Regions from separate parts of the Bacillus sp. ISL-39 genome, predicted to be linked through region 1. Evidence: riboswitches for the same ligand, from Rfam matches in the RefSeq annotation. Region 1 holds a riboswitch; the other holds the start of a gene.
The links. A riboswitch is a leader RNA that binds a small molecule or an ion and turns the genes downstream of it on or off. The one in region 1 is predicted to bind thiamine pyrophosphate.
Positions count from the first base shown of each region.

Region 2: it holds a riboswitch for thiamine pyrophosphate, as region 1 does, so the genes downstream of both, J7E37_RS15740 (Ykof family thiamine-binding protein) here and J7E37_RS14915 (ABC transporter substrate-binding protein) in region 1, are expected to answer to the same signal.

Region 1 is NZ_JAGGQM010000019.1:116,359-121,023, forward strand. It holds gene J7E37_RS14895 (NUDIX hydrolase) at 1-598, shown strand, start outside; tRNA gene J7E37_RS14900 (tRNA-Val) at 688-760, shown strand; gene J7E37_RS14905 (manganese catalase) at 819-1,673, opposite strand; gene J7E37_RS14910 (DUF2515 domain-containing protein) at 1,957-3,009, shown strand; TPP riboswitch at 3,099-3,206, shown strand; gene J7E37_RS14915 (ABC transporter substrate-binding protein) at 3,333-4,334, shown strand; gene J7E37_RS14920 (thiamine-binding protein) at 4,337-4,630, shown strand; gene J7E37_RS14925 (ABC transporter permease) at 4,627-4,665, shown strand, end outside.
Region 2 is NZ_JAGGQM010000021.1:14,648-19,312, forward strand. It holds gene J7E37_RS15715 (hypothetical protein) at 114-548, opposite strand; gene J7E37_RS15720 (hypothetical protein) at 728-880, shown strand; gene J7E37_RS15725 (hypothetical protein) at 1,133-1,375, opposite strand; gene J7E37_RS15730 (hypothetical protein) at 1,548-1,736, opposite strand; gene J7E37_RS15735 (hypothetical protein) at 2,051-2,299, shown strand; TPP riboswitch at 2,377-2,475, shown strand; gene J7E37_RS15740 (Ykof family thiamine-binding protein) at 2,577-3,179, shown strand; gene J7E37_RS15745 (ECF transporter S component) at 3,179-3,775, shown strand; gene J7E37_RS15750 (ABC transporter ATP-binding protein) at 3,759-4,665, shown strand, end outside.

The sequences.
Region 1 (4,665 bases):
GGTGTTTGATGAACAGGGAAATTGGATGGGAACGGGTACGAGAACAGAAGTACATAAAGCAGGATATTGGCATGAAACCTTTCATTGCTGGTTAACAGAGAGAATAGGCAATGAAGATTTTCTTTTCTTTCAAGTCCGCAGTTCGGCTAAAAAGGATTATCCTGATTTGTTGGATATCACTGCAGCAGGACACATACTTGCTGATGAAAGTCCTCTGGATGGCTTAAGAGAAGTGAAAGAGGAACTTGGGATTGAATTGGCCTTGGAGGATTTGCATTCTTTAGGGGTAATCAAAGATTCATTGAACATTCCAGGATTTATTGATAATGAATTATGCCATGTTTTTTTGTATGACCAGCATAAGTCTTTTGATCAATACAGGCTGCAAAGAGAAGAAGTTGCGGGCATCATGATGGCAAGCCTGACTGTATTTGAAAATTTATGGTTTGGGACGGTTGAGGAAATAAAAGTTGAAGGTTTCCTGGTGAGCGGGGATCATGAAAAGAAATCGCATAGCATGCTTGTGAAGAAACACGACTTTGTTCCACATGAGGATGTATATATTGAAAGTGTACTTAGGGCAATTAAGAATTTATAAATCATGATTTTTATGCAAACATTATTGACAATCCTATCAATCCAGTATATATTAGTAAATGTCCTCACTAAATAGGACAAACTTAATAAGATTCCTTAGCTCAGCTGGGAGAGCGCTACCTTGACAGGGTAGAGGTCGCTGGTTCGAACCCAGTAGGAATCATACTAAAAAGCTTCAATCCTTTTCTAAAGGATTGAAGCTTTTTTTGTTCTTTCATCTCTCACATCAAGTTTGGTGGTATTTGCTCATTCCTCATCACAGCTGGTGGTGTATCAAAAATATAAGGAGGTGCTGGTTTGAGCTTTGGCTTTGGCCCAAATGGAGCAGGATTTTGGACGTACTGGAATGTGCCAAGGCCGTCCATGCTGGTTCCGCTTGCCCATCTGCCAGCCGCACTTTCGTCTCCCTCTGAAAGATTAAACAGCACGTAGGAAACTTCCTGTTTTTCCAGGTGTTTCGGGAAGGTGCTTGGCACCACTACGTTTTCCTTTGCTTCCAATTCCTTTATAGCAGCGATCCACTGGTTTTGGTGCATTGTGTCTCTTGCCAGCAGCCAGGATAGCATATCCCTTACGCCGCGGTCTGTCGTTTCATAGTAAAGTCTGGCGACCTGGAGCCTGCCCTGGGACTCAGCATTCAGGTTAGCCCTGAAGTCTGCGAGAAGATTGCCGCTCGCGATGATGTAATCTGCCGTCCAACGGTTTCCAACGCTGTCAGCCGGCATTGCTCCCAAACCTGATACGATGATATGCTGTGGATTCATGCCCCCTAAAATCGCTTTCATCACCGGATCCTTTGCTGCTTCCTCTTGTGCGCCAACAGGAGCTCCATCTAACAGCCTGGCGACCATGGTAGAAAGCATTTCAATATGGGCCAGCTCTTCTGTACCGGTATCCATCAAGAGATCCCGATATTTTCCGTCACCGCGCGTATTCCATCCCTGGAATAAATATTGCATTGCAACAGAGATTTCCCCGAATTGTCCGCCAATAACTTCCTGCAGCTTTTTGGCGTAGACAGGGTCTGGCCTTTCCGGTTTCGCTTGATACTGTAATTCCTTAACGTGATAAAACATCGTATTCCTCCCCAAAACGAAATTCACACTCCACTGCTATGATATGGGCGATTTCAGTTTAAGGAACTTGGACCTGCAAAACTGAGGGGAATTCCAGGTTTGTATTTCTTTTGTGTTTAGCTCATTTATTTAATAAGAAAGAAATAGAATGGAAAAGGATCTTATTTGTGGTGATGGTTTAATCGAAATCCAGAATGAGGGGGGAGGAACAATATCCTTTTTTAAGAGAAAAGTAAAGTCGCCTATTGAAGTGATTCATGAAAAATTACAAAGAAGGCAAAAAATGAACTTGACTAAGAACCCCTTAGAAGAAGAGAGAAAAATCATCCAAGAGATAAAGTTGAAGACCAAGGAACTAAATAAAAACAATATTACTAGAACGAAAGCCTACCTGGACTTTTATAAGAAGCACCCGGAAATCAATTGGGCATTACTGGCCCATATGGTCTCAAGGAATGCCGGATGGAGCATGACAGATTTAAAAGCAGAGCTATTAACAAGGCTGTTACCCAAAAAAGAAAAAAGCTCGTTTTTCTCATTCCTTGAACGAGGGAATTGGCTTATCTTCCAGGATGCATTTCCACAGCTGCTGCTTTATGAAGAAAGTCTTAAAAGGAAAGAACCGTTATTCAGGCTGCTTCCCCACTTTAATATTTCGGTCTTTATTGAGACGATATGGGATTATTATTGGGTATCATCTAATTCACCCCTGCTCACAATTGGTTTAATTATCAATGAACAGAACTATATTGAAAATAGAGTCATCCAAAACCAGAACTATATCAAGGATGTATTCAGTACCCTGGAGTTTGAGATACAGGATTTTTTGTCCTTCAATCAAATTCTTTTCCCCTACAATGACTATGGTGTGACTAAACTTGCTGGGCAGACAGTGAATCAGTTTCAATCATTGCATGAACGAATCCAATTAGGAAAAAGACTGTATGCCATCCTTTTTGATACAGAAGTATTGAAAAAAGTGGAAGAGTGGGCCACGGCACATTCTCATACAGGTTCAAGAAAAAATTACTGGCCTCATATCTTCAACGATGTGCATGAAGGAATTCCCGGACTTAACTATCAAATTAAATTGAGTTCATGCAAGCTAAAACCAGGGGCAAGAAGAATCTACAGCCCAAAACTTCAAAACACCTGGAAAAACGTTACACATCCTGAAGCAGAGGCTGGAGAATGGTTCGGTGATTATAAAGTATTGAATTATCTTACCGGGATAGAAGAACCTTCTATTGGAAATATAGAATATGATTACTGCCAGACACTTGAAAAGCTGGAACTTGCCGCTTCTGCGAAGAAGATTATTTCTATCATTGATTAAGATATGTTTAACTATATGAAGAAGAAAACGGTTTATTTTTCTAGACGAATCATAAAACATTCTATATAGTAGAGATGACAATTGGAGAATAGGAAATGTAGGGGAGCCGGAAGTGCCGGCTGAGAAAGTGTCCATAGATGCTGACCCTTTAACCTGATCTGGTTAGTACCAGCGTAGGGAACATCTTCTGATAGACGTTTTTCGTTTATTATGGATTTATTCATGCGCTTGGGATTCCCTGAGCGCATTTTTTATTTTATTAACTTTACTTTAGCCTTCTTTTCCGCCTTCATTGTCAAACAAATAGAGAAGAGGGGAAAAACATGAAGAAATTATTAATCTTGTTTTCTGCATTTTTGTTAGTCTGGGGTCTGGCTGCCTGTTCTTCAAGTCAGTCATCAATGGAGAAGGAAGACAAATTGAAGAAGGTGTCAATTGTGCTTGATTGGACGCCGAACACAAACCATACGGGAATCTATGTCGCAAAAGAAAAAGGCTATTTCAAGAATCGCGGTTTGGACGTAAATATAATCCTCCCGGGGGAAGCAGGAGCAGACCAGCTTGTCGCATCAGGAAAATCGGAATTCGGAGTAAGTTACCAGGAAGGAATCACGCAGGCTAGAATCCAGGGGATACCGCTTGTTTCACTGGCGGCTGTTATTCAGCATAATACATCTGGATTTGCCTCTCCAAAGGCTAAAAATATAGTTTCACCAAAGGATTTTGAAGGCAAAACATATGGCGGCTGGGGATCGCCAATTGAAAAAGCTGTAATCAATTCATTGATGAAGCAAGAAAATGCCGATGTCGAGAAAGTGAAGATTGTTAATATGGGAGACTCTGACTTTTTTACAGCGGTAAATCGTGATATTGATTTTGCCTGGATTTATTATGGTTGGACAGGAGTTGAGGCGGAAATTCGTAATGAATCGATCAATATGGTTTATCTAACAGATTTCTCAAAGAAACTGGACTACTATACACCCGTCATCACCACGAATGAAAAAATGATCAAAGATGATCCGGAAACAGTCAAAGAATTTATGGCTGCACTAACAGAGGGTTATGAATTTGCGATTGAGCATCCAGCTGACAGTGCAGATATTTTGATTAAGGCGGTACCTGATTTGGATGAAGAACTGGTGAAGAGAAGCCAAGAATGGCTATCCCCTAGATACCAGGATGACGCTGAGCGCTGGGGTGAGCAAAAGCTGGAGGTTTGGCAGAATTATAGTGATTGGATGTTTGAGAATGACCTTTTGGAGAAGGAATTAGAAGCTGAAAAAGCCTTTACCAATGAATTTTTACCAGAAAGGGGGAACTGATGATGGCAACAGCGTTAGTGAGTGTACAAATCATACCTAAAGCTTCTTCTGCAGAGGAGGTCATTGGATTGGTGGATGAGGCAATCAAAATCATTGATAAGTCTGGTGTAAATTATGAAGTCCATCCGCTGGAAACAACAATGGAGGGTGAACTGGAGCAACTGTTAGCGGTGATAGCTGAGATGAACAAAAAGATGATTGAACTTGGAGCTCCGAATGTCATATCCCAGGTGAAAGTCTTATATCAGCCAGAGGGAATTACGATGGGCAGGCTGACGGAGAAATATCGGCAATGAACACATTATGGAATAGAGGATGGCGGCCATTTATG
Region 2 (4,665 bases), on a different contig from region 1:
AGAGGTCATTATTTGTTTGTACGTCTTCCACATTTTTGCTTTTAGGGAGATTAAAAAAATTAACATATTGGACAAAAAAAAGCCCTACCTGATTAAGGCTTTGAGATTATTTACTATAAAAAGCGGCAAGCATCATTTCCCGCTTCATCAGAGGAAAGAATATACAGCGTCTTTCCATTGGTGGATTTTTCTTTAGTAAAACCCAAATTCTCTAGTTCACCGTAATCTCCAACAACAATGATGGCTGAAGCAAAAAGCAATGCCTGCAGATGGAATAGAGAAACATCAATCACTTCTGTTAGTGAATCTCCAGGTTTGAGTGCTTCCAGGACAGCAATCCTGCCATGGATTCCAAGGCTTTCAAAAGCATATTCCATACTGTCGGCCATGGATTCGGAAATGACCGAGGCAGAACTGATGACGTCATTCCAATTCTCATCAAAAACATAAGCATGCCACGAAGATTGTTGTTCATTCCCCACTAGAAAATCAATTTTAAGAAAATGCTGGTCATCATCAAATTGATAAACCGATTTCACTATATTCACGCTTCCCTCCATTAGTAAAGTAGAGATAGTTTCCCACTGTAAGCAAAAGTTAATGAATCCGTTTTGCATGTTTTAAAATCGTTAGTAAATACTTACAACGACGGAAGCCTAGGCATGAATCTTTTTGTTGAGGGAAGAAGTAATATACAAAATACTAAACAGAGCAGGAGGATGAGAGAATGGAGCAAAAACAAAACCATAAACATTTCAATGAGGAAGATGAACAGCACAGTATGGTATGCAATGACCAGTTATTTTTTCAGGAATTAAGAATAGCAGCTGAAGAGGCTGAACGAGACCGCATCGATACAGATCAAAATAAAGCAAAATAAAAAGAGAAAGGCAATTAGCCTTTCTCTTCCTATTGAGGGTTAGTAAAGCAAGTATTTACACAAAGTGCTTTAAATAAGGCTCTTTTCTCAAACTTGGTTGCAATTCGACTGCAAAATAGGCTGTCTTTCTTCGCAAAGTTGACTCTTTTACGAGAAAAGAGCATGCAAACTTTAATACCGACCTGCCAAATGGCCTTATATTACGTTAAAATCGGCTTTAGGATTTTAACAACAACCTTTACGAAAACAGCCTTAACTAATGAACCGGTCTCTTTCCGCCGCATCTTCTTCCCGCTGTGCTTCTCTTTCTTCATACCAAAATTTAATATGAGTCAGGATGGAGAAAACGAGGAAAAAGTTCATCGACCAGACACTGACAAACGGGGCCATCCCACCGAACTCAATCGTCTCATACTGTTTAAATACCATTACAATATATGACTCAATGAACACAAGGACAAAGCCGGCTACACCTGCAATTGCCATTCGCATCATAATCAAAAACCACCTTATCGTATTATCAGATTATTTAAATAATACGACTAATTATTGATTAACGCAACTGTTTTGTTCACTAATTCGCCATATTTGAACGTTGACAATTTGGCGTAGTCCGTTTTACCTAAATCTTTTCATGGACATCATTAATCTTCGAGCTCGGTCCGGCTTATCTATTCAACTTCTTTTGCTTTTGCATGATCTCATATGATTTTTCTATTATATCTGTTAATACATCGCCTTTGTATATCCTGCCGATTTTTGTATTCTCTTGATAATATTCGACAATCTCATCTAGTTTATCAGATGTTTCCTTGGACACTCTCACATTCAACTGAATTCTCTGGGCCTCATTCATGGAACAGATTTCCCTCCAAATCCTTTACTTCTATGTAAAATATACTATTCATCAACTTGCTAGCAGTTTGATATTATGTAGATATGCGTCGCTAACTCTGCCGCAATGTCTTTTATTTTAACATAATCTATCACCTTACAACACTATGTTGTTTTTCCTATCCTCTTACAGGGTAATTTATATCAAGATTTGTTTTTCTGGCGGGAATTGGGAATTATATAGGGTTTCTTTTTCCCTCACAACTGGAATACATAACTGCATAAACTTACCTTCCTTGTTGCCCTATTAAAATTCGAATGACATGGAGAATTTCTATGAAGCTTACAAAATGGTCTTACACAAAGAGATATAATATCAAAGCGCAATTTGATGTTTTTCCAAATTCAGTCGTTTTATTCCGCCAAATCAAAGAATACTACTTCGTATATACTGTTAATTGGTCTTTAAAGGATCCCGTTGTATCTAAATCTGAACTGGCGGAAATGGAGCGGCTTCTTAATAAGGAACTGGGCACCCTTGAAAGCTACAGGCAGAGAAAGTATTTCCATAACCATTCCGAATGAATCAAATTTTGAAAATTAGCCATTTACAATTCAGCCTATTTACATTAAGATGATTTTGAAAACAACAACTGTATAGGTTTTTGCACTAGGGGAGCTTTTGGCTGAGAAGAACTTTGTTCTGACCCTTATTACCCGATCTGGATAATACCAGCGTGGGGAAGTGCAGGCGAAGCTCTTCGTTATATCTTTTTTTATCTGACGATAGAATTCAACTGCATCCACCACGCTGGATGCAGTTTTTTGTTTTCTACCCAATGAACAAAGGAGATGTAATGGTATGAAAGAGATTTTTTGCGGTACAAGTGAGATTACAGGGGCCAGGTTTTCCATTTCCCCAATGTCAGACAGGTTTGTTGACATTATCCTCTCTGCATTGAAGGAAGTTGATACGTCAAAGGTTTGGATGGAGACAGATGATGTCAGCACCTGTGTGCGGGGACGTTCTGAACATGTTTTTGACGTTGTTAAAGCCATATTCCTGAATGCTTCAATCGGTGGAGATCATGTGGTCCTGAATGCCACGTTTTCAAATGGATGTCCCGGTGACAGTGCAGGGGATGCTTTTATGGCGGAAGATTCAAATGTAATGAATGATGAGCGTTCTCAAAAAATCAACCAGGAGGTCGCAGCCCAGTTTGCTCTCTATCCTTTAGGAATTCCTGGATATATGAATGTAATCATGGATCAAATAAAAACTGTTGAGCAGCAAGGTGTCTTTAGCGGAGGAATTCATTATGCCTCAAGATTGGATGGCGATGCCAATAAGGTTTTTACCGGAATAGAAAGTGCTTTTGATGGTGCCCGGAACAGTGATTCTTCACATATTGTTATGACGGTGACCATGTCGGCCAACAGTCCTTCCCGTAAGGAGGAACGATAATGCTCGCAAACTGGAAACTTCGAGAGGTTGTAGTTTTATCCGTACTGGCAGTCGTTTTTGGCGTAATCTACCTTCTGTTCTTACAGTTCGGCAATGTGCTTGTAGGCATGTTCGGACTAATCGGCTATGACTTGATCTTCGGGATCTGGTTCATCGTTTCCATCATAGCTGCTTACATCATCAGAAAGCCTGGAGCAGCGGTGTTATCAGAAACAATTGCAGCAACAATCGAGGTCATGCTTGGAAACGCTGTTGGTCCGCGTCTGATCCTGGCCGGGATTATCCAGGGACTGGGGGCGGAAGCTGCTTTTGCGGCAACCAAATGGAAGAACTATTCTACATGGGTTCTTGTAGCAGCAGGAATGGGGGCTTCAATCACCAGCTTCGCATGGGGTTACTTTTTAGGCGGCTTCTCCGCTCTATCACCTGGTTATGTAACAGCCATGTTTGTCGTCAGGCTTATAAGCGGAGCAATCTTAGCAGGTCTTTTAGGTAAATACATAAGCGACAGCCTCGCTAAAACAGGAGCATTGAATAGCTTCCCGCTTGGAAAGGAAGCCAGAAAGGCAAAGCAGAACCATGATATTTCAGCCTAGTCTGCCATTTCTTGAAGTGTCAAACGTTACGTTCCGATTTGAGGATGATCAGAAGGATGTTTTAAGGAATATCACTTTTGATATTAATGAAAATGAGAACATTCTTGTACTGGGTCCAAGCGGTTCGGGTAAGAGCACACTCGCATACTGCATGAATAATCTATATCCAGCGTCTGTTGATGGAATAATGAGCGGCAGTATAAAGTTCAGAGGCAAGGAATTATCCTCCTTCGAATCCGGAGAGATAAATCAAAAAGTCGGATTGGTCATGCAGGATCCTGATTCCCAGTTTTGCATGCTGACTGTCGAGGAAGAAATAGCTTTTGTATTAGAGAATATTCAGTTTCCCAGATCGGAAATGAAAGAAAGAATAGATTATGCCCTTGACTTAGTAGACATAAAGCACTTTAAACACAGGCTTATTCACTCACTCTCCGGCGGGCAAAAGCAAAAACTTGCGATTGCCTGTGCATTGGCAATGGAACCTGAATTATTAATACTTGATGAACCTACTGCCAATCTAGACCCCGCCTCAGGGTTCGAATTGGTCCGGACGTTAAAAAGATTAAAGAATAAACACTCGTTCAGTATCCTCGTTATCGAGCATAACCTGGATTATTGGCTTGAAATTATGGATCGCTGCATCATATTGAATTCTGCGGGTGAACTGTTTTTTAATGGTCCGCCTAGTGTTTGTTTTAATCATTTTGCAAAAGAACTGGCAATTGAAGGGATTTGGTTACCCCGCTCTATTGACGCAGGGTTGAAGCTTAAGGAGGCTGGATTGCTAACGTCCTCCTTCCTGCCTATGACGATTGATGAGCTGATTGAAAATAGTAAAGATATAGGAAATACAATTAAGTTCTTAACAACTGAGGTTCGCAAGCAAA